3 regions of the Blautia sp. OF03-13 genome follow, and region 1 is predicted to be linked to each of the others. Evidence: predicted binding sites of a transcription regulator. Region 1 holds the regulator's gene; each other region holds the start of a gene.
What was found. Region 1 encodes Rex, which represses fermentation and respiration genes when NADH is low (regulators of the CRP and FNR family bind a similar motif). Its sites were predicted from a motif close to ATTGTTAANTANTTAACAAT; they were not measured.

Region 2: a site for Rex is predicted at 1,844-1,863, ahead of gap (type I glyceraldehyde-3-phosphate dehydrogenase). Genes of this name have one in related genera too.
Region 3: a site for Rex is predicted at 1,889-1,908, ahead of pckA (phosphoenolpyruvate carboxykinase (ATP)). Genes of this name have one in related genera too.

What each region holds. Positions count from the first base shown of each region.
Region 1 is NZ_QTVR01000001.1:9,423-17,019, reverse strand. It holds gene DXA55_RS00065 (bifunctional ADP-dependent NAD(P)H-hydrate dehydratase/NAD(P)H-hydrate epimerase) at 1-1,338, opposite strand, end outside; gene DXA55_RS00060 (redox-sensing transcriptional repressor Rex) at 1,428-2,084, opposite strand; gene DXA55_RS00055 (ABC-F family ATP-binding cassette domain-containing protein) at 2,239-4,164, shown strand; gene DXA55_RS00050 (NADP-dependent isocitrate dehydrogenase) at 4,263-5,465, opposite strand; gene DXA55_RS00045 (S8 family peptidase) at 5,631-6,476, opposite strand; gene DXA55_RS00040 (MATE family efflux transporter) at 6,571-7,597, opposite strand, start outside.
Region 2 is NZ_QTVR01000011.1:97,776-105,372, forward strand. It holds gene mnmA (tRNA 2-thiouridine(34) synthase MnmA) at 1-852, shown strand, start outside; gene DXA55_RS10390 (histidinol-phosphatase HisJ family protein) at 849-1,649, shown strand; gene gap (type I glyceraldehyde-3-phosphate dehydrogenase) at 1,913-2,926, shown strand; gene DXA55_RS10400 (phosphoglycerate kinase) at 3,141-4,334, shown strand; gene tpiA (triose-phosphate isomerase) at 4,370-5,122, shown strand; gene DXA55_RS10410 (type I restriction endonuclease subunit R, EcoR124 family) at 5,369-6,649, shown strand; gene DXA55_RS10415 (ATP-binding protein) at 6,734-7,597, shown strand, end outside.
Region 3 is NZ_QTVR01000010.1:13,091-20,687, forward strand. It holds gene DXA55_RS09190 (AraC family transcriptional regulator) at 1-520, shown strand, start outside; gene DXA55_RS09195 (MATE family efflux transporter) at 531-1,865, opposite strand; gene pckA (phosphoenolpyruvate carboxykinase (ATP)) at 2,180-3,784, shown strand; gene DXA55_RS16965 (hypothetical protein) at 3,818-4,018, shown strand; gene DXA55_RS09205 (AAA family ATPase) at 4,025-5,515, opposite strand; gene DXA55_RS09210 (DMT family transporter) at 5,818-6,744, opposite strand; gene DXA55_RS17075 (hypothetical protein) at 6,891-7,046, shown strand; gene DXA55_RS09215 (hypothetical protein) at 7,060-7,389, shown strand; gene DXA55_RS09220 (ABC transporter substrate-binding protein) at 7,434-7,597, shown strand, end outside.

The DNA of each region.
Region 1 (7,597 bases):
GCCTGTGATTCCCGCGAGCACATCGCCGCTTCCCGCCGTCGCAAGCGCACTGCTTCCGCTTGTGTTTATGTAATACTGCTCACGCCCTTCCTCTGCTGTCACGGTTACGGAATCCTTTCGTACACAGCAGGCCTGGTATTTTTCGGCTGCCCTTCCGGCGCTTCCTGCCGGGTCACGCTGGCATTCTGCAATGGTCATGTGCAGCAGCCGTGCAAGCTCTCCTACATGAGGCGTTAAAATTTTTTCTGCCCGGCAGCCCGAAAGAATCTCTGCATCTTCTGCAATCAGGTTCAGCGCATCTGCATCCAGAACAAGAGGAACTTCTGTGTGCTGCACCGTAAAAACGAGCAGTTCTTTTGCCGTCCGGCTTTTGGAAAGTCCCGGTCCCGCAACAACAGCGTCCGCCCAGGCGAGATCCTGCAGCAGGGCTTCTTCCGGAAGCGGCTCATCCTCCTTCCAGAAATCCGCCATTGCTTCCGGCAGGGCACAGAAAAGCGGCGTACGGTTTCTTTCCTCTGTCACAACCTTTACCATGCCGGCACCGGATGCAAGGACTGCCCTGGCACACAAAACAGCGGCTCCGCACATGGCACCGGAACCGGCAAGTACCAGCACCTTTCCGAAGGTTCCCTTATTTCCCATCGGCGTGCGGGTAAGAAACCGGTCCAGATCTTCTTTTTCCACTGAACCGTACCAGGGCGTCTCCTCTTCTCCTGCATCAAAGCCGATTCCGATATCACGGACCAGGACCTCTCCGGCATATCGTTTTCCGGGATCAAAGAGAAGCCCTGGCTTTGCACAGGCAAATGTCACCGTGGCTCTGGCTTTCACCGCCGCATCAAGGACCTCTCCGGTATCCGTGTGGATCCCCGAAGGGATGTCCACGGCAAGAACAGGAACACCGCTTGCGCAGATTGCTTCCACTGCCCTCCGGTACTCCCCTGCCAGCGGACGGGATACGCCAATTCCAAAGATGGCATCTATGATAACAGTATATTCCCGGAAATCCGGATTCTTAACCTCACGGACCCCATAATTTTCCGCAATTTTCTTCTGTGCTCTCATGCCTTCACTGTATTTTTCCGGATTTCCAAGACAGAACAGTTCCGCATCCACCCCTTTCGTCTTTAAAATCCGTGCAATTGCCGCACCGTCCCCTCCATTATTTCCGGGACCGCACACAGCAAGGACTTTTCCTGTATCCCATGTTCCATTTTGAAGCTCCTCCACGCAGGACAGCGCTGCGCGCTCCATCAGTACCAGGGACGGTACCCCCATGGTTTCGATCGTATTGCGGTCTGCCTGCTTCATCTGTGCTGCTGTAAGAATCCGTTTCATCGCTTTTCCTCCTTTTCCTGCCTTATCCGGAAAGTGAACAGAAAAAGTCTCCGGTTTCCCGAAGACTCTCCTGCTTTTGTTTTGGTTTCTTAATTGTTCTTTGGATGCTCCGCCTCATATCTGGTCAGATTGTAGGAGAGACGCATCAGACTTTCGGAAAGATGGACGTTCTCGACGATCACATCTTTCGGAAGTTTTAAGTTTAGATCGGTATGTGCAAAATTCCAGATTGCTTTTACACCGTTGTCCACGAGAATCTCTGCCATCTCTACCGCTTTTGCTTTTGGCAGTGTCAAAGCCGCAATCTCTACATGGTGTTCCTTGATAAATTCCGGAAGCTCGTCCGCCATGCGGATTTCAATTCCGCGCACGGAGATTCCTTTTAATACCGGGTTGACGTCAAAAATACCGACCGTTTTGAATCCGCTTCTTTCAAAGGCCGCATAATTAGCAAGCGCCTGTCCCAGATTTCCGGCTCCGACAAAAATCATATTGTGGACTCTGTCCAGACCTAAAATTTTTCCAATCTCGCTGTACAGATACCGCACGTTATAACCATACCCCTGCTGGCCGAAGCCGCCGAAATTATTTAAATCCTGGCGAATCTGGGAAGCTGTCACTTTCATCCGCTCGCTCAGCTCACCGGAAGAGATCCGTTCTACTCCGTCCTCCAGCAATTCGCCCAGGTAACGATAATATCTAGGAAGTCTTTTGATAACTGCCCGCGAAATTCCTTTTTCTTCCAAGATAAATTCCTCCTTATTTACACCTGCATATATTCATATTATATATGGTTGATAGAAAATTGTCAAAGATTTCTTGAAATTTTGTGTATTACTCTCTATAATAAGGATGGTGTATTATGTCAAAATACAGAAATATGTTATCTGGAGGAACCACATGATTCTTGCATGTCAGAATATCTCGAAAGCATTCGGGACAACGGAAATTATCAAAAATGCATCTTTTCATATAGAAGAACGCGAAAAAACCGCACTGGTCGGCATCAACGGTGCCGGAAAATCGACGCTGTTAAAAATCATCATCGGCGAAATGAGGGCCGATGAGGGAGAGGTCATCCTCTCCAAAGGAAAGACGATGGGCTATCTCGCCCAGCATCAGGATCTGACCGGACACCTTTCCATTTACCAGGAAGTGCTGACCGCGAAACAGAATCTGATCGATATGGAGGAACGCCTCCGTCAGATGGAAAGTGATATGAATACAAAATCCGGTGCAGAGCTGGATGAACTTCTTTCCACCTACACCCGCCTCTCCCATACCTTTGAACTGGAAAACGGATACGCGTACCGCAGTGAAGTCGTCGGTGTTTTAAAAGGTCTTGGCTTTTCCGAGAGCGATTTTGAAAAACAGGTGGACTCCCTCTCCGGCGGTCAGAAGACCCGCGTGGCACTTGGTAAACTGCTGCTCACCAAACCGGACATCATTCTGCTCGACGAGCCGACCAACCACCTCGATATGGACTCGATCTCCTGGCTCGAAACGTATCTTTTAAATTACAGCGGAGCCGTCCTGATCGTCTCCCATGACCGTTACTTTCTCGACCGCGTTGTCACAAAAGTCGTTGAAGTGGACAATAAAAAAGTAACAACTTTTGAGGGAAACTATACCGCCTACAGTCAAAAAAAAGCAATGCTCCGTGAAGCCGCTTACCATGCCTGGGTCAACCAGCAGCAGGAAATCCACCATCAGGAAGAAGTCATTGCAAAGCTGAAATCTTTCAACCGCGAGAAATCCATCAAACGCGCCGAGAGCCGTGAAAAAATGCTGGACAAAATGGATGTGCTGGAAAAGCCGACCGAAGTACGCTCCGATATGCGGATCCGTCTGGAACCGCGCATCACAAGCGGAAACGATGTGCTGACCGTCGAGCACCTCTCCAAAGCCTTCCCGGGACAGACGCTTTTCCAGGATCTGAATTTCGAAATCAAGCGCGGGGAGCGCGTCGCAATCATCGGAAACAACGGAACGGGAAAAACGACGATCTTAAAGATCTTAAACGAAGTCATCCGCCCGGATGCCGGCTCTTTTACACTTGGAAGCCGTGTACAGATCGGTTACTACGATCAGGAGCATCAGGTGCTCCACATGGAAAAGACCATTTTCCAGGAGATTTCCGACGCGTATCCGTATCTGACAAACACCGAAATCCGAAATGTGCTGGCCGCCTTCCTGTTTACAAACGACGATGTCTTCCAACCGATTCATACCTTGAGCGGCGGTGAGCGCGGACGAATTTCTCTTGCCAAGCTGATGCTCTCGAACGCCAACTTCCTGATCCTCGACGAGCCGACCAACCACCTCGATATCGTATCAAAGGAGATTCTGGAAAACGCGCTGAAGGATTACACTGGAACGGTACTGTACGTTTCCCACGACCGTTACTTTATCAATCAGACTGCAACCCGGATTCTGGAGCTGACGGGACAAACACTCGTCAACTATATCGGAAATTACGATTACTATCTGGAGAAAAAAGAAGAGCTGACCCGCATCTATGCTCCTGCTGCCGATGCCGCCGCTCCGGAAGAAACAGCGGCTCCTTCCGAAGCCTCCTCCACAAAGCTGGACTGGAAAGCGCAGAAAGAAGAACAGGCACGTCTCCGCAAGAAAGAAAACGAGCTGAAAAAGACGGAGAAACGAATTGAAGAGCTTGAGACACGCGATTCGGAAATTGATGAGGAAATGTCGAAACCGGAAGTCGCAACGAATGTGGCAGAGTGTGTGAAATTAAGCAAAGAGAAAGCAGAGATTGCCGCGGAACTCGAAGAGCTGTATGAAAAATGGGAAGAGCTTGCCGAATAGGCCTGGTTTTCCCCGGAAAATTCAAAACAGAAAAAGCCGGTCCGGCGCATCCCTTTTTGCGGGAATGCCGGATCGGCTTTCTTTTTTGCTTCGTTTAATTATTTCTCCAGCTCCTCGCGGATGGCCAGGATGAAATCACGGCTGTTTAATACGGTCGGATTTTCCATGGTGGTGATCAGCGCAAGGTCTTTTGTCATTTTTCCGCTCTCGATCGTTGCGATCGTTGCTTTTTCCAGACGGTCTGCAAATGCGGAAAGTTCTGCGTTTCCATCCATTTCCCCGCGTTTTCTGAGTGCGCCGGTCCATGCAAAAATGGTGGCCACGGAGTTGGTGGATGTCTCCTCACCTTTTAAGTGACGGTAATAGTGGCGCTGTACGGTTCCGTGCGCAGCCTCGTACTCGTAATATCCGTGCGGGGATACGAGAACAGAAGTCATCATCGCAAGGGAACCGAAGGCGGAGGATACCATGTCGCTCATGACATCGCCGTCGTAGTTCTTGCAGGCCCAGATAAAGCCGCCCTCTGCTTTCATGATGCGGGCAACGGCGTCGTCGATCAGAGTGTAGAAGTAGGTAATGCCTGCTTCTGCAAATTTCTCTTTGTACTCTGCATCGAAGATCTCCTGGAAGATATCCTTGAAGCGGTGATCATACTTCTTGGAAATCGTATCCTTGCTTGCAAACCACAGATCCTGTTTCGTGGACAGTGCGTACTCGAAACAGCTTCTCGCAAAGCTTTCTATGGAGTTATCCAGATTGTGCATGCCCTGAATGACACCGGCGCCGGTGAAGTTGTGGATCAGCTCTCTTGTCTCGGTGCCGTCCTCAGCCGTATAAACCAGCTCTGCTTTTCCCGGTCCCGGAATGCGCATTTCTGCATTTTTATAGACATCTCCGTATGCATGACGGGCAATCGTGATCGGTTTTTTCCAGTTGCGCACGCACGGCTCGATGCCTTTTACGACAATCGGGGTACGGAAAACGGTTCCGTCGAGCATGGCACGGATCGTTCCGTTCGGGCTCTTCCACATTTCTTTCAGATTGTACTCGGTCATACGCGCTGCATTCGGCGTAATGGTGGCACATTTGACTGCTACACCGTATTTCTTGGTAGCGTTTGCGGAATCTACGGTTACCTGATCGTTCGTCTCGTTTCTGTGTTCCAGTCCCAGATCGTAATATTCCGTTTTCAGGTCAATAAACGGGAGAAGCAGCTCATCTTTGATCATTTTCCAGAGAATTCTGGTCATCTCATCTCCATCCATCTCTACCAGAGGAGTGGTCATCTGAATTTTTTCCATAGTAGGCCTCCTTTTTCTATTCCCGTTTATTGTATAAAGTATCCTATAGCTTGTCAAGTCAAAATTCGCCTGATTTTTTGGCATTTTCCCATAAATTCACACAATTTTTGCAGGATGAGAGGTGTTTTCCTTCATTTTTCTTTTTTTATGCTGCCGCACAGTGTCTCACAGAAGAGACAGAAAACGGTCTGTTTGAAGCATCCCATGCCCCTGACGGTTGCGCGGAAGGCCAAGGTCTCTCGCCGATTCGCAAAGCAGCATTTTCGCCTGGACATTTGTAAGATCCGGAACCCGTTCAAGTGCCAAAGCCACGGCTCCGGACACCCGCGGTGCCGCCATCGAGGTGCCGCTCTTCACCACATATTCCTTCCTGCTTCTTCCAGGCGCGCAGGAAATGAGACGTTTTCCAGGCGCGACAAGATCCGGTTTGCAGACGCAGTCCCGTGTCGGGCCGCATCCGGAGATTCCTCTTCTTGGCTCCAGCAGATCGCCCGCTCCCACGGTGATCACTTTTCTGCTGCTCCCCGGCGCCGTAATACTGCCCGGAGCGGGCCCCAGATTTCCGGCCGCTGTCACAACAGTGATCCCGTCATCCCAGGCGCGCTCCACCGCCTGTACTAGCAGATCATCCACCGTTTTTTCCTGCTCTGTTGTTCCCACTGAAATATTTAAAATGCGGATATTAAGTCTTATTCGCTCTTTGCACACCCAGTCAATCGCCGCGAGGATATCCTGCTTTCTTCCATTTCCCCTTCGGTCCAGAATCTTCACTACGACAAACCGGCATCCCGGTGCCGCACCCTGGTATTTTCCGCCGGACGCTCTTCCACTTCCGCCAAGGATACCACAGACATGCGTTCCGTGTCCATTGTCATCGTAAGGCGTCTCCCGCCCGTACACAAGATCCCGGAAGGCTACAATCCGGCCGTCAAAATCCATATGGGGAAAAATCCCTGTATCCAGCACGGCGGCTGTAATTCCTTTTCCTGTCAGATTTTCCTGCTCTTTCATCCATAAGCCCCTGTGTATTCTTATCTTATGGTATGCAAAAAAGGCTGCCTTTCGCAAAGAACAGCCTTTTTGTTTTTCTTTTCTATACTTAAAACTAAATCTGCTTTTCCCCTTTCCGTTTCCAGAGAGCTGCTGCAAGCGGGATGCCGCAGAGCTCAGCCAGGACAAAGGCGCCCCATATCAGATTCAGGTTTCCAAATCCTTTGAGAAGAAATGCAAACATCAGCGGCAGAATCGCCTGGCGTGTCATGGATATGTACATACTTTCTTTTCCAAGGGAAAGTCCCTGCAACGCCGCCTGATAGATCAGGCCTGGAATCGAAAGCAGATAGGCCACTGCCAGAATGCGGAGCGCCGGAACTCCGATGCGCATCAGATTGTCCGAGGCATCAAAAAGTTTCAGTACAACGCCAGGACAGAATTCCAGCACGGCAAAAAAGATAAGAAACAGTCCGCCGCCGTAAAGAATGCCGTACCGGATCGACTGACGGATTCTTTCTTTTTGCTTTGCGCCGTAATTGTACGCTACAATCGGAATCAGACCGTTTGTGATACCGTGAACACCGACGGTTGTAATATTCTGAATCTTTGTGCACACACCAAAAGCAGCAACTGCCGTCGAAGAAAAGGTAATAATAATCGCATTCATCGCCATGTTGACAACCGAGGTCAGAATCTGTACCAGCGTGGACGGAAAACCGACTTTTATGATCTCACGCACACTCACCCAGTCCGGTTTCAGCGTAAAAGCAAACGGGATTTCCGGGTTCCACTTTTTATTAATCATCATTCCGGCAAGACAGCCCACAAACTGGCCGATGACGGTTGCCAGCGCAGCTCCGGCCGTCTCCATCCGCGGAAGGCCGAACCAGCCGAAAATAAAGATCGGATCGAGAATCAGATTTGTCAGCGATGCGGCGGAAAGTGTAAAAATAAAAAGGTGCGCTTTTCCGCTTGCCATGACAAACCGGTCAAAGACCCACTGTCCCATCTGGCCGAGAGACGCGATCATACAGATACTTAAGTATTGGATGCCATACGCTGCGATGGCTTCATTGCCGCCGGACTGACTTTCAAAATAGATCCGGGCAAATGCGATACATAAAATACTGTTTAAAATC
Region 2 (7,597 bases), on a different contig from region 1:
CGTGAGAACGTCATGGACTATTTCACGAACGAATATCTCTGCGGCAGAACACCGAACCCGTGTATCGCCTGCAACCGCTATGTGAAATGGGAAGCGTTGCTTCAGCGCAGTCTTTCCATTGGAGCGGACTACATTGCGACCGGACATTATGCAAGAATCGAACAGCTTGCCAATGGACGGTATGCGATTGCAAATTCGGTAACAGCGGCAAAAGACCAGACGTATGCACTGTATAATCTGACCCAGGAGCAGCTTTCGCATACGCTGATGCCGGTCGGAGACTACACAAAAGATCAGATTCGTGAGATTGCAGCAAAAATCGGTCTTCCGGTAGCAAAAAAGAAGGATTCCCAGGAAATCTGCTTCGTGCCGGATCAGGATTACGCTTCCTTTATCCGGAACGAGACAGGAATCGTGGCACCGAAAGGCAATTTCGTGAATACAAAGGGTGAAATCCTCGGTACCCATGAGGGGATTACCCATTACACCGTAGGACAGCGCCGCGGACTCGGCCTTCCGATGGGACACCGCGTGTTCGTACTGGAAATCCGTCCGGAGACGAACGAGGTTGTGGTCGGCGAAAATGAAGAGGTTTTCGCAAAAGTAGTAAAAGCAAACAAAGTAAACTATATGGCAATTCCGCCGCTGGAACTTGGAGAAGAGCTCTCCTGCACCGCAAAAATCCGGTACGGGCACAAAGGCTCCCCGTGCGTGATCAAACGGACCGGGGAAGATGAGATTACCTGTACCTTCCCGGACGGCGTGCGTGCTCCGACGCCGGGACAGGCTGTTGTCTTCTACGTGGACGGCTGTGTCGGCGGAGGCGGAACGATTACGGAGGCCGAAAGATGAAAATAGCGGACTGTCATATGCACAGTTTCTTTTCAAGTGACAGCGAAGCACCAACAGAAGAGATGGTAAAACGGGCAGTCGAGCTGGGACTTCCGGCAATCTGCCTGACGGATCACTACGATATGGATTACAGTACCGGCGAGTTCCAGCTCGATACACCGGCGTATGCGGCAAAAATCCGGGAACTGCAGGAAAAATACCGCGACAAAATCGATATCCGATTCGGCGTGGAACTGGGACTGCAGCTCCACTTAAAAGAACGGATGGAAGAGTATGTAAATGCGTGGCCGTTCGACTATGTGATCGGCTCCATGCATGTCATTGACGGAAAAGACCCCTATTATGAGGATGCTTTCCTGGACTGGACAGCAGAAGAGCTGTACCGGGCGTATTTTCGGGCTACAGCAGAAAATATCCGGTTCTTCCACAATTTCCAGACGCTTGGTCATCTGGATTATGTGGTACGCTACTGCAGAGAAAAGGGAAAAGATTACAGCTACCGCGCATTTGCGGACGAGATCGATACCATTTTAAAAGAGCTGATTCAGTACGATATCGCGCTGGAAATCAACACCGGCGGCTACAAGGCAGGCCTTGGCGTGCCGAATCCGACGCCGGATGTCATCAGAAGATACCGGGAACTGGGCGGCGAAAAGATCACCTTCGGTACCGATGCCCACAAACCGGAACATATAGCGTTTCATTTCGCGGACGCGTCAGCTATCGCGCAGGAAGCCGGATTCCGGTACTACGTGCGGTTTAAAGAGAAAAAGCCGGAATATCTGCCGATCCAATAGAAAACACGCAGGAAAAGCCGGAAAAAGCCCCAGAAAGGCTGGATTCCGGCTCTTTCTGCAATAGACGGATCTTTCGAAATTTTGCAGAAATACGGATTGGCATCCGGCTTCTTCACAAATTTTAGAAATAATTTCGTATTTTCTTGAAAATAGAACTTGAATTTTCCGACGAAATTAGGTATTATACAGATAAGGTTGATGTTTCTTTAACAAAGTACAGAGACTCAAAATTAAAATTCACTTTTTAGGAGGAATTGAAAATCATGGCAGTAAAAGTAGCAATCAATGGTTTTGGCCGTATCGGACGTCTTGCATTCAGACAGATGTTTGGAGCAGAAGGTTATGAAGTAGTAGCAATCAACGATTTAACATCCCCGAAGATGTTAGCTCATCTGTTAAAATATGACTCTTCTCAGGGAAAATATGCTCTGGCTGATACCGTAACATCCGATGAAGATTCCATCACAGTAGATGGCAAAAACATCAAAATCTATGCTTTCCCGGATGCTAACAACTGCCCATGGGGAGAGCTTGGCGTAGACGTAGTTCTGGAGTGCTCCGGATTCTACACCTCCAAAGCAAAAGCTCAGGCACACATCAATGCAGGCGCTCGTAAAGTAGTTATCTCCGCTCCGGCTGGTAACGACCTTCCGACCATCGTTTACAATGTAAACCATGAGACCCTGACAGCAGACGATAACATCATCTCCGCTGCATCCTGCACCACAAACTGCCTTGCACCTATGGCAAAAGCTCTGAACGAACTGGCTCCGATCAAATCCGGTATCATGGTTACTATCCATGCTTACACTGGAGATCAGATGACTCTGGACGGACCGCAGAGAAAAGGCGATCTGAGAAGATCCCGTGCAGCTGCAGTTAACATCGTTCCAAACAGCACCGGTGCTGCAAAAGCAATCGGCCTTGTTATTCCGGAACTGAACGGCAAACTGATCGGTTCTGCACAGCGTGTTCCAACCCCAACCGGTTCTACCACAATCCTTACAGCAGTTGTAGAAGGAACTGTAACTGTTGACGAGATCAACGCAAAAATGAAAGCATCTGCAACCGAGTCCTTCGGATACAACACAGATGAAATCGTATCCAGCGACATCGTTGGTATGAGATATGGTTCTCTGTTCGATGCAACTCAGACTATGGTTCTTCCGCTGGACAACGGAACAACAGAGGTACAGGTTGTTTCTTGGTATGATAACGAGAACTCCTACACAAGCCAGATGGTTCGTACCATCAAATACTTCAGCGAGTTAGCATAATTTAACAAACTGAACGGCAAAATTTCAGAGCCCAAAGGGTCCGGTCTGTTAAGGACCGGGCCCTTTTTGCGAATGCGGCGGAAAAATACGGCACAAAAACAGCCCTTTTCCGTGTGCAAAAATTATAAACTGCATTTTTAAATAAGGACCGCGATGCCGCAAAAACAAAGAAACGGCGCGGCAGATGCAGTTGGATATATGGAGGGAAACGCCCATGTTAAACAAAAAAACCGTAGATGATATCAACGTAAAAGGAAAAAGAGTCCTTGTAAGATGTGACTTCAACGTTCCGCTGATCGATGGAAAAATCACAGATGAGAACCGTCTGGTAGCAGCTCTTCCAACGATCAAAAAACTGATCGCTGACGGCGGAAAAGTAATTCTCTGCTCTCATCTTGGAAAACCGAAAGGAGAACCAAAACCAGAGCTTTCTCTTGCACCGGTTGCAGTTCGCCTTTCCGAGCTTCTTGGACAGGAAGTTAAATTTGCAGCAGATCCTGAGGTTGTAGGACCGAACGCAAAAGCAGCTGTTGAGGCTATGAAAGACGGAGATGTAATCCTTCTGGAGAACACCCGTTACCGTGCAGAAGAGACCAAAAACGGTGAGGAGTTCAGCAAAGAACTGGCTTCCCTGTGTGACGTATTCGTAAACGATGCATTCGGAACCGCACACCGTGCTCATTGCTCCAATGTTGGTGTTACCAAATATGTTGACACTGCTGTTGTTGGTTACCTGATGGAGAAAGAGATCGCATTCCTTGGAAATGCTGTCAACAATCCGGAGCGTCCGTTTGTTGCCATCCTTGGTGGATCCAAAGTATCCAGCAAGATTTCTGTTATCGACAACCTGATCGATAAAGTTGATGTCCTGATCATCGGCGGTGGTATGGCTTATACCTTCGCAAAAGCAGCAGGCGGCACCGTTGGTGATTCTCTGCTTGAGATGGATTATCTGGATTATGCAAACAAAATGAAAGAAAAAGCAGCAGCAAAAGGCGTGAAACTGCTTCTTCCGGTAGACAACGTTGTTGCAGATGCATTCTCAAACGACGCAAATACACAGGTTGTTCCGGCCGGACAGATTCCGGATGGCTGGGAAGGTCTGGATATCGGACCGGAAACTGCAAAACTGTTCGCTGATGCTGTTAAAACTGCTAAAACCGTTGTATGGAACGGACCGATGGGATGCTTCGAGATGCCGAATTTTGCAGCAGGAACCAAAGCAGTTGCAGCAGCACTGGCTGAAACAGATGCAGTTACGATCATCGGCGGCGGAGATTCCGCAGCAGCTGTAAACCAGCTTGGATATGGCGATAAGATGACTCATATCTCCACTGGCGGCGGCGCTTCCCTGGAGTTCCTGGAAGGAAAAGAACTGCCGGGCGTTGCAGCAGCAAACGACAAATAAGAATTTATATTCAAAACTAAGGAGATCAAACGATCATGGCAAGAAAGAAAATTATCGCCGGAAACTGGAAAATGAACATGACTCCGAGCGAGGCAGTAGAATTAGTCAATACATTAAAACCACTGGTAGCAAATGACGACGTTGACGTTGTTTTCTGCGTACCGGCCATCGATATCATCCCGGTTGTAGAGGCTGCAAAAGGCTCCAACATCCAGATTGGTGCTGAAAATATGTATTTTGAGGAGAAAGGTGCTTTCACAGGCGAAATCTCCCCGGCTATGCTGACAGACGCTGGCGTGAAATACGTTGTACTTGGCCACTCTGAGAGAAGAGAATACTTCGCAGAGACCAGCGAGACCGTAAACAAAAAAATGCTGAAAGCTTTCGAGCACGGCATCACCCCGATCATGTGCTGCGGAGAAACTCTGGAGCAGAGAGAGCAGGGTGTAACGATGGATTTCATCCGTCAGCAGGTAAAGGTTGGATTCCTGAATGTAACAGCAGATCAGGCAAAAACAGCCGTTATCGCTTACGAGCCAATCTGGGCAATCGGAACCGGCAAAACTGCTACAACAGAGCAGGCTGAGGAAGTTTGCAAAGGCATCCGCGAGTGCATCGCTGAAATCTATGATGATGCAACAGCAGCAGCTATCCGTATCCAGTACGGCGGCTCTGTAAACGCAAAAACTGCACCGGAACTGTTCGCACAGGAGAACATCGACGGCGGCCTGGTAGGCGGAGCATCCCTGAAACCAGATTTCGGAGCTATCGTAAACTACAATAAATAATTGATTTTGTACGAAATCAATCAATAAAACGGGCTAAAACGCCACCAAACACGGTGAATTCGGCAGAAATGCTGAAGGTGAGGTGTTTGGTGGCGTTTTGCTGTTTTTTATGCAACATATAACCCTTGATTTAGCTATAGAGAGTGCCAGTTTGTGCAAAAAGAAATCACTTCGTTTCTGTGTTTTGAAGCGGAGTGATTTTTTGCGCGGATTGAAAAATTCACGTTTTCGTGATATGCTTGTTTTATATCTGTCGACCAGCCGTCCAGAGAGTTTCTGGAAGAAGTAATCAAGGATTATAACAAAATGTTCCATACGAACTACGATACCTCAAGTGATAAATTCCAGAATTATTATAAAGATGTGTCGCTTCGCATGAAGAATAAGGAATTGGACATTCTGATCGTAGTCAATATGTTTCTTACCGGTTTTGATGCGACGACTATGAATACGCTGTGGGTAGATAAAAATCTGAAAATGCACGGACTGATACAGGCGTTTTCCCGTACAAACCGTATTCTGAATTCTATCAAGACCTTTGGAAATATTGTATGTTTCAGAAATCTGCAGAAGCGAGTAGATAGTGCCATTTCCTTGTTTGGGGATAAGAATGCCGGGGGCCTTGTTTTACTGCAGAGCTTTAAGGATTACTATTACGGATATGAATCCGTAGATGGTAAGCTAATGCCAGGGTATGTGGATCTGATGGAGGAATTGAATCATAAGTTTCCGCTGTCAGAACCGCAGATTGTCGGAGAGCAGAACCAGAAGGATTTTATTGCTTTGTTTGGTGCTATTCTTCGTATGAGAAACCTTCTGCTTTCCTTTGACGAATTTAAGGGGAATGAGCTGATTTCTGAGCGCAATTTGCAAGACTACCTTGGACGTTATCAGGATTTGCGTGACGAGTGGAAACGGAAACGCCGGGAAAGTACGGATATTACAGATGATGTGGTGTTTGAAATTGAATTGATCCGGCAGGTAGAAATCAACATTGATTATATTCTGATGCTTGTAAAGAAGTATCATGATACCCGCTGTGAAGATAAGGAAGTGCTGATAACCATCAATAAAGCGATTGATGCCAGCCCGGAGCTGCGCAGCAAGAAACAGCTTATTGAAACCTTTATTGCAGGAATCAATGATGTGGACGATGTTATGGATGAGTGGCATGAATTTGTTGTGGAACAGCGCGATTATGATCTTAATGTAATTATTACGGAAGAAAAATTGAAGCCGAAAGACACACGAAAGTTCATAGAGAATGCGTTTCGGGACGGAGAGATCAAAACAGCGGGAACGGATATAGATAAAATCATGCCGCCAATTTCTCATTTTGGTGGTGGCGGAAGAGCCAAGAAAAAACAGAGAGTCATTGAAAAACTGAAAACGTTTTTTGAAAAATATTTCGGTATCGGTGGTTCGTCTTCCTTTAATGAGCCAGAGCATAAAGCCGTGACATACGATCTGAGCGATCAGGAAACAGTGTTGATGGCGGCAGAATCTGAAGCACCATACGGAAAATAGTCATAAATGAATGGAACCACATTGGAAGCAAAAAGCAAAATAATAGAGTCATCATGGACAAAACTTAATCATGGAGGTGATCGGATGACAATAGAAGAAATCCTTGCTGGAGAATCCAAGAACGTTGAATTCAAAGTACAACGTCCAGACAAGAGCATGAAATATATGAAAACGGTTGTTGCTTTCGCTAACGGAAAAGGTGGGAGGATTATATTTGGTATTGACGATAAAACAAGAGAAGTTGTTGGCATTCCGGAGGATAAAGTTTTTCGGGAGATTGATGCGATTACGAATGCTATTTCTGACAGTTGTGAACCTACAATTATCCCGGATGTTTATTTGCAAAATATAAATGATAAACCTGTAATTGTTGCAGAAATCAGGACGGGACGTCGGAAACCATATTATATTAAGGCAGAGGGGCTGGAGAATGGCGTATATATTCGAGTTTCTGGAACAACACGCCCTGCTGACCGTGATATGTCAAGAGAATTATATTATGAATGCGATGCCCGCTCTTTTGATTCAATAATCCGCAGAGATATAGAAGTGACCGATGAAGATATTAAAAGTCTCTGTGAACAAATGAAGGAAGTTGCTATTGCCAACTGCAAATCCAATCTTCAGCGATCAGCAGTTAAAGATGTAACGAAAAATGTTTTGCTCAGTTGGGGAATTTTGAAAAAAGATGAGAATGAAAAAATCTATCCGACAAATGCGTATATTTATTTAACGGGACAAGGTGGACTCCGTTCCATGATACAGTGCGCTGTGTTTAAGGGAACGACGCGAGCTGTCTTTTTGGATCGACGTAATTATGAAGGACCGCTTTGGAAGCAAGTAGAGGAAGCGGTGCAGTTTGTCCTTAGAAATATTCGTATGGGATGTCGGCTGGAAGGAGTATATCGACAGGATATTTATGAACTGCCGCCGGATAGTATCCGTGAG
Region 3 (7,597 bases), on a different contig from region 1:
AGAGCGGGGGACACGCCTTGCAGAAAAAACGGCACAGGCCATGCAGGAGATCCGAAATCTGCAGGAAAGAAAAGAACCGGGCTGGGAGCTGCTGTTAAAAGCGGAACTTCTGAAAATCTGGCAGGGATATTACAGTGCGGCAGAAAAGAACGGCGGAAAAACGGATGCCTCGACGAATTACCGTGTCAGCAGAATGAAAGAGATCCTCACATACATGAATGCTCATTTCTGTGAGGATCTCGAAATCGCGGAACTGGCGAGCCAGTTTCATATGAGTGAGAGCGCTTTCTGCCGCTTCTTTAAGTCGATTATGCATATTTCCGCCGTGACGTATGTCAATAACCTGCGGATTGCCGAGAGCTGCCGGCTGCTGCTTTCCACCGAGGAGGCGATCAGCAAGATTGCGAGCGACTGCGGATTCCGAAATATCAGCTATTTTAACCGAGTCTTCCAGGAACGCATGCACCAGACGCCGGGGCAGTTCCGCAGTTTATCCGCAGAAAACCGTACTGCGATATAAGATTCGGAACTTATGCAGGCTTCTGCGATCGGAATGCACGCCGCAGGAAGAAAAGTCCGGTCATATCAGCCAGTGCCCAGCCGATCGGAATGGCGATCCAGATTCCGGCAACGCCAAGCGCCGTGGCGGAGAAAAGGTATGCCAGCGCCACACGCATGCCAAGCGAAATGACGGTCAGAACAACCGACATCTCGGCGCGTTTGACAGCGCGGTAATACCCGTACAGCAGAAACAGCCATCCGATGCCGAGATAGAACGAGCCTTCCAGCCGCAGGTACTGTACGCCGATCGCGATGACCTCCATTTCTGATGCTTTCACGAAAATCTGCATCAGCGGATGCGCGAACAGATTGACAAGCAGAGAAATGACGATGGAAAAAGCAGCGCTCAGTGCAAAAGCATCTTTCGTGCCGCGCCGGATCCGCTCGTGATTTCCGGCCCCGTAATTCTGTGCGGTGAAAGTGGAGTAGGCATTTCCGAAATCCTGCACCGGCAGATAGGCAAAGGTATCAATTTTCACCGCGGCCGCAAATGCCGCCATGACCGCCGGACCGAAGCTGTTGACGAGCCCCTGTACCATCAGAATGCCGAAATTCATGACCGACTGCTGAATGCAGGTCATCGAAGAAAGATTCAGAATCTCTTTTAAAATGGAATGGCTGAAACGCCATTCTTTTTTTGACGGCAGCCACATGCGGCAGCGGAGCAGCACATAGAGCAGAATACCGACGGCGGACACATACTGCGCAAGAACCGTAGCGAGCGCCGCGCCTGCGATGCCGAACGGCAGTACAGCGACAAAGAGCAGATCCAGTGCAATGTTCAGCACAGCAGAGACAGCGAGAAAAATCAGCGGCACAGAAGAGTTTCCGAGCGCGCGCAGCATACAGGAAAAGAAATTGTATACGGATGTTGCAATAAGGCCGGCAAAGATAATCAGAAGATACGTCCGCATGCCGGGACGGACTTCATCCGGGACGCGAAGAAACGTAAGGATCGGCTCGATGCCTGCATAAACAGCGAGATTCAGCACGAGCGTAACGGCAAGGATCAGCAGAAACGCGTGGAGAATCGAAAGTTTTAAAGAAGAAAGATCTTTTCGTCCCTGATAAATCGAAAAGAGCGCACCGGCGCCCATCGACAGGCCGAGAAAAATGGAAGTCAGAAACGTCATCAGCGTATAGGAGGAGCCGACGGCGGCGAGCGCATTGCTTCCGAGAACGCGTCCGACGATCAGGGTGTCGGCAATGTTGTAAAACTGCTGCAACAGATTTCCTGCGATCATCGGCAGGGCAAACAGGATAAGAGAGCGGGAGATTTTCCCGCGGGTCAGATCGTAATACATAAAGAAACTTCTTTCCGAACATAATTGTTAATATTATAACATAAAAAATCAAAAAATGTCAATTTGCAGGATGAAGTGTACAAAAGTGCAATTGTCAGAAAATTTCGAAAAATCGAAGTTTATAAAATTTTTACAGATTTTGGGACACGTTCTGTAAAAAAACGGAAGATTTTCAGTTGATTTTTTTGGCCTTTTATGTATAATTAGAGTAGAAGAGGCCGGCTGGTCCGGTTTCTTAAAAAGGATACCTTCAAATTTCTGCATTTTGCAGAATGAAGCAGTATTACTATCAAAGGAAAGAGGTTAATTACAAGATGGCACAGATCGATTTAACAAAGTATGGCATCACCGGTACCACAGAAATTGTGTACAACCCTTCTTATGAGCAGTTATTTGAGGAAGAGACAAAACCAGAGCTGGAAGGCTATGAAAAAGGCCGGGAGACAGAGCTTGGTGCAGTTAACGTTATGACCGGTATCTATACAGGCCGTTCACCGAAAGACAAATACATCGTTGTGGACGAGAATTCGAAAGATACTGTATGGTGGACTTCCGATGAGTACAAAAACGATAACCATCCGGCAACCCAGGAAGCATGGGCAGCAGTAAAAGAGATCGCAAAAAAAGAGCTCTCCAACAAAAGACTGTTCGTTGTAGATGCATTCTGCGGTGCAAATAAAGATACCCGTATGGCTATCCGCTTCATCGTTGAGGTAGCTTGGCAGGCACATTTCGTAACTAACATGTTCATCAAACCTACAGCAGAAGAGCTTGAGAACTTCGAGCCGGATTTCGTTGTATACAACGCATCCAAAGCAAAAGTTGAGAATTACAAAGAGCTGGGTCTGAACTCTGAGACAGCAGTAGTATTCAACATCACAAGCCGTGAGCAGGTTATCATCAACACATGGTACGGCGGAGAGATGAAGAAAGGTATGTTCTCCATGATGAACTACTATCTGCCGCTGAAAGGCATCGCTTCCATGCACTGCTCTGCAAACACAGACCTGAACGGTGAGAACACTGCAATCTTCTTTGGACTTTCCGGAACAGGAAAAACAACACTTTCCACAGACCCGAAACGTCTTCTGATCGGTGATGACGAGCACGGCTGGGACGACAACGGAGTATTCAACTTCGAGGGCGGCTGCTATGCAAAAGTTATCAACCTGGACAAAGAGTCTGAGCCGGATATCTACAATGCGATCAGACGTGACGCTCTGCTTGAGAACGTTACTGTTGATGCAGAAGGCAAAATTGACTTCAATGATAAGAGCGTAACCGAGAATACTCGTGTATCTTATCCGATCAACCACATTGAGAACATCGTTCGCCCGATTTCTTCTGCACCGGCAGCTAAGAATGTTATCTTCCTGTCCGCAGACGCATTCGGCGTACTTCCGCCAGTATCTATTCTGACACCAGAGCAGACTCAGTACTATTTCCTGTCCGGATTTACTGCAAAACTTGCAGGAACCGAGCGCGGAATTACCGAGCCGACTCCTACCTTCTCTGCATGCTTCGGCCAGGCATTCCTGGAGCTGCACCCAACCAAATATGCAGAAGAGCTTGTTAAGAAAATGGAGAAGAGCGGAGCAAAAGCATACCTGGTTAACACAGGCTGGAACGGAACCGGAAAACGTATCTCCATCCGTGATACCCGTGGAATCATCGATGCAATCTTAAGCGGTGCTATCAACGAAGCTCCGACGAAGACTATTCCGTACTTCAACTTCGAAGTTCCGACTGAACTTCCGGGCGTTGATCCGGCTATCCTGGATCCTCGCGATACCTATGCTGATGCTTCCGAGTGGGAGACCAAAGCACTGGATCTGGCTGAAAGATTCATCAAGAACTTTGCAAAATATGAAGGAAACGCTGCTGGTAAAGCACTTGTTTCCGCTGGTCCGCAGAAATAAATTTTCTGAATTGACCGAAAGGAAGCCCCTGACATGAAAGTGTCAGGGGCTTTCTTTTATGAAAATATCTGGAGAAATAAAATAGTTTCCTGCCCGAAAGTACAGACTGATGGGACAGGAAACTATTTTACAGCACACTCTAAAATAATGCAAAAAATTTCAGCACCACAGAGCGTGAATTGTTGCGTCACTGGTTTTCGCCGTACCCTGATACGCCTTCAAAATAGAAAATAAGGCAGATCAGCAGGACAAGAGCAGTTCACGTACCATTTCTGCATCAAAGGTAACAGAGGAAACATGGTTGACTTCTATCTGATATAACGCATTTGCTGCGATATGCTCAGCAGCCTGCTCAAGATCACGAATACCGCTTGTGTTTTCGTGGCAGGAGATTACGGCATCGAGTCCTTCCGGCGTCAGAATGCATTCTTTTTCTTTCATACCGATACGTTTTAACACCTTTGGAAGTGCATAGCGGGAGAAAATGATTTTCTTTTCTTCCGGTGTGTAATCCGGAATTTCAATCACAGCGAAGCGGGACATCAGCGGAGCACTGATCTGGTCCTTGTCGTTTGCGGTTGCAATCGGGTATACACCGACGGTCGGGATCATACATTCGATATAGTTATCGGTAAAACCAAGATTATCAAGAAGGGTCAGCAGAACATCTGCCGGGTTTCCGTTTCCTTTGCCGGAGGCAGCCTTGTCGAGCTCATTGATGATAAAGACGAGATTGGATTCACCAGCCATGGAAAAAGCATCCATGATGATTCCCGGTTTTGCGTTTGCATAGATTCGGGAACTTCCAGTCAGCTGTTCCGGGTCATTAATCGAACTCATATCGAGTGTTGTCCACGGTAGTTTTAAGATACGCGCAACGGCATAAGCAATCTGCGATTTTCCGGTTCCGGCAGGACCGATCAGTAACAGACCATAGGCCGGCAGCGTATGAGTCCGGTTAATCTGAATGATGGTTTCGATAATTCTCTGCTTCACGCGTTCCATGCCATACAGTTCTTCATCGAGGATCCGGCGTGCTTCCACTGGATCAATGGCTTCAAAATAGTTGCTTTTCCATTGAATATTCATCATCATGGAGAGGGCGCGCTGTGCGTGACGACGTTCTTCGGGAGAGACTTCGTGGGAACGGGCAACAGCGAGGTTTCGACGAGCCCAAAGGCGGATATTGTCCGGCAGCGTTCTTCCGGCACAGTTCATAAAATCAGTGATGGATTGGATGCTGGTGAGTTTCATGCTGTCACCGGTTTCCTCCTGATCCTCATCCTCAACTTCTTCTTCCGGTGCATTGCTGGCGAGGAGACGCTCAATCATAAACTGTAAAAATCCATCCTCAGCCGAAAGCTTTGCGCCGCCACCGAAAGCGATCTCGCGGATTTTGTAAACTGCATAACCGTCGGATGTTTGTGTGCCGGAAAGGCGGACGTTGATATGGTTTTCACCGAGCCATTTTAAAAGGCTGACAAAACGGGCATCAATCTGGAGAATATCGGCGATGAAGGTTTCTTCTTCATTTTTAAATTCAAACGAGGTCCGTTTGGATGGGTTTGTGAAAATACCACAGGGATGATGCGGGAAAGCCTTCTCTTTTGTATCCAGAATTAGGATCGGCTGATCCGGAGAAGTAAACGGTGCGTTTGTGCGGAAAACAGTATACGTACATTCGGAAACTTTTGCTTTTTCCGGGGAATTGCTGAAATCAAAAACGGGCATGACAGAACCTCCTAATAAAATAAGTGCTTATTGGTACAATAAAAACAGTGTAGCACGAATTAAAAAATCCTGCAATCAATATGCAGGATTTTGTATTTTTATGCTATGAAAATATTGGGCAAGTGGATATTCGAAATGGAAGCAGGGGACTTACTAGATTCGGTTAAATTTTCGGAAGGCATAAAAAAGCCCTCCGGGCAGGATCACACTGCGGCGGAGGGAAATTATGTCATCAAAGCAAGCTGTCGTAAGAAAGAAGCTCGCAAAACAGGAATCTTTCTTACACTGAAACAGGAATGGCATCAGGAAACAGCGTTGGTTTTGGAAAATCCCGGAAGCTGTACCAGCACGATCGCTGCAAACATCAGAATACAGCCGGAGAGCTCGCGACCGGAGAGAGCCTGATGCAGGAGAATCCAACCGGCAAGAACAGAAAAAACGGATTCCAGGCTCATCAGCAGAGAAGCCATGGTGGGATTTAATCCTTTCTGCCCGATAATCTGCAGGGTATAGCCGACACCAGAAGAGAGAATTCCGGCATAGAGAATCGGTATCCAGGCGTGCAGAAGGTTGGAAACGTTTACGGTTTCAAAGAGGGCCATACAGACAGCTGACAGGATCGAACAGGTAAAAAACTGAATGCAGGACATTTTGATGCCGTCGACAAGCGGAGAAAAATGATCAATAACCAGAATATGTATGGTAAATCCGAGCGCACAGGCAAGCACAAGAAGATCGCCCTTCTGCAAAGAGAAGGATCCGTCTGTCATGCAGAGCAGATAGAGACCGACAACGGCAATGAGAACTGCGAGCCAGACCTTCGGTTGTACTCGTTTTCGGAGGAACAGGCCGCAGACCGGAACAAGGACGATGTAAAGTGCGGTGATAAAACCGGCCTTTCCGACGGTTGTGTACTGGATGCCGATCTGCTGCAGGGTTGAGGCGGCAAACAGTGCGACGCCGCAGAGAATACCGCCCGCCCAGAGCGTTTTTGGCTGTGTGCCATTTTCTGACGAAGCATCTGGCGGTAGGGTTCGCTTTTTACGCGAGGCGAAAAAGACAATCAGCGGAAGAAGCGTAAGTCCGCCGAGCAGGTTTCGTGCCGCGTTGAACGTAAAAGGTCCGACATAATCCATACCGGTCTGCTGTGCGACAAAGGCAGAACCCCAGATCACAGCGGTCAGAAGCAGAAGCGCTGACTGTCGGTACTTATGAGAAACAGTATTCATAATAGAAAAAACCTCCTGAAATTGATACGATATTCATCATAGCACAAACAGATGGAAAAAGCGAACGGAAAAATGTCGGAAAAGACGGAAAAATGGTACAAATAATCATAATGACGAAATAGTGCAGATGTTGCGAAAATGAATATGTGAAAAGTGATCAGAACAAAGAAAATTATAAAGGAAAAAATAAGCAACTCAACCAACGCAAAACAAAAAAAGAACACCAAAAACAAAAAATAGACACTGTTTTTCTAACAGCCTTTGTGTATAATGAACTCATCAAGCAAGAACGAAAACCTTAAGGAGGTAAAAAGTATGAAAAAGCGTAACATGAAAGTCCTTGCACTGTTAATGACAGTGACAATGGCAGGAACGATGCTTGCTGGATGTGGAGACAGCGGAAGTACAAGCACCGGTTCATCCGGAGGAACAACAGCATCCTCCAGCGGAACAGCAGATGCATCAAGCGATGCCACAGCAGCATCTTCCAGCACAGCAGATGCTTCCAGCGAAGATACCACAGGTTCAGATGATGTGGTAGGAGAGCTCCAAGAAATGAAACTCTTTACTTCGCAGGACAGCAGTGGGGTACCGTCAACGATTACAACCCAATGTCCGCAAACTCAAACAATGCAATGGTTATAGCACAGGGCGATGCTTCACGTGTACTTGTTTATGAAACTCTTTATATGTGGAATCCGCTGGATGCAAAAATGTATCCGTTGCTTGCAGATGGAGATCCGGTTTGGAACGATGCCCGTACCGAAATTACCGTTAAGATCAAAGCTGACGCAAAATGGAATGACGGCACACCGGTTACTGCAAAAGATGTAGCAGCTACCTATCATGCACA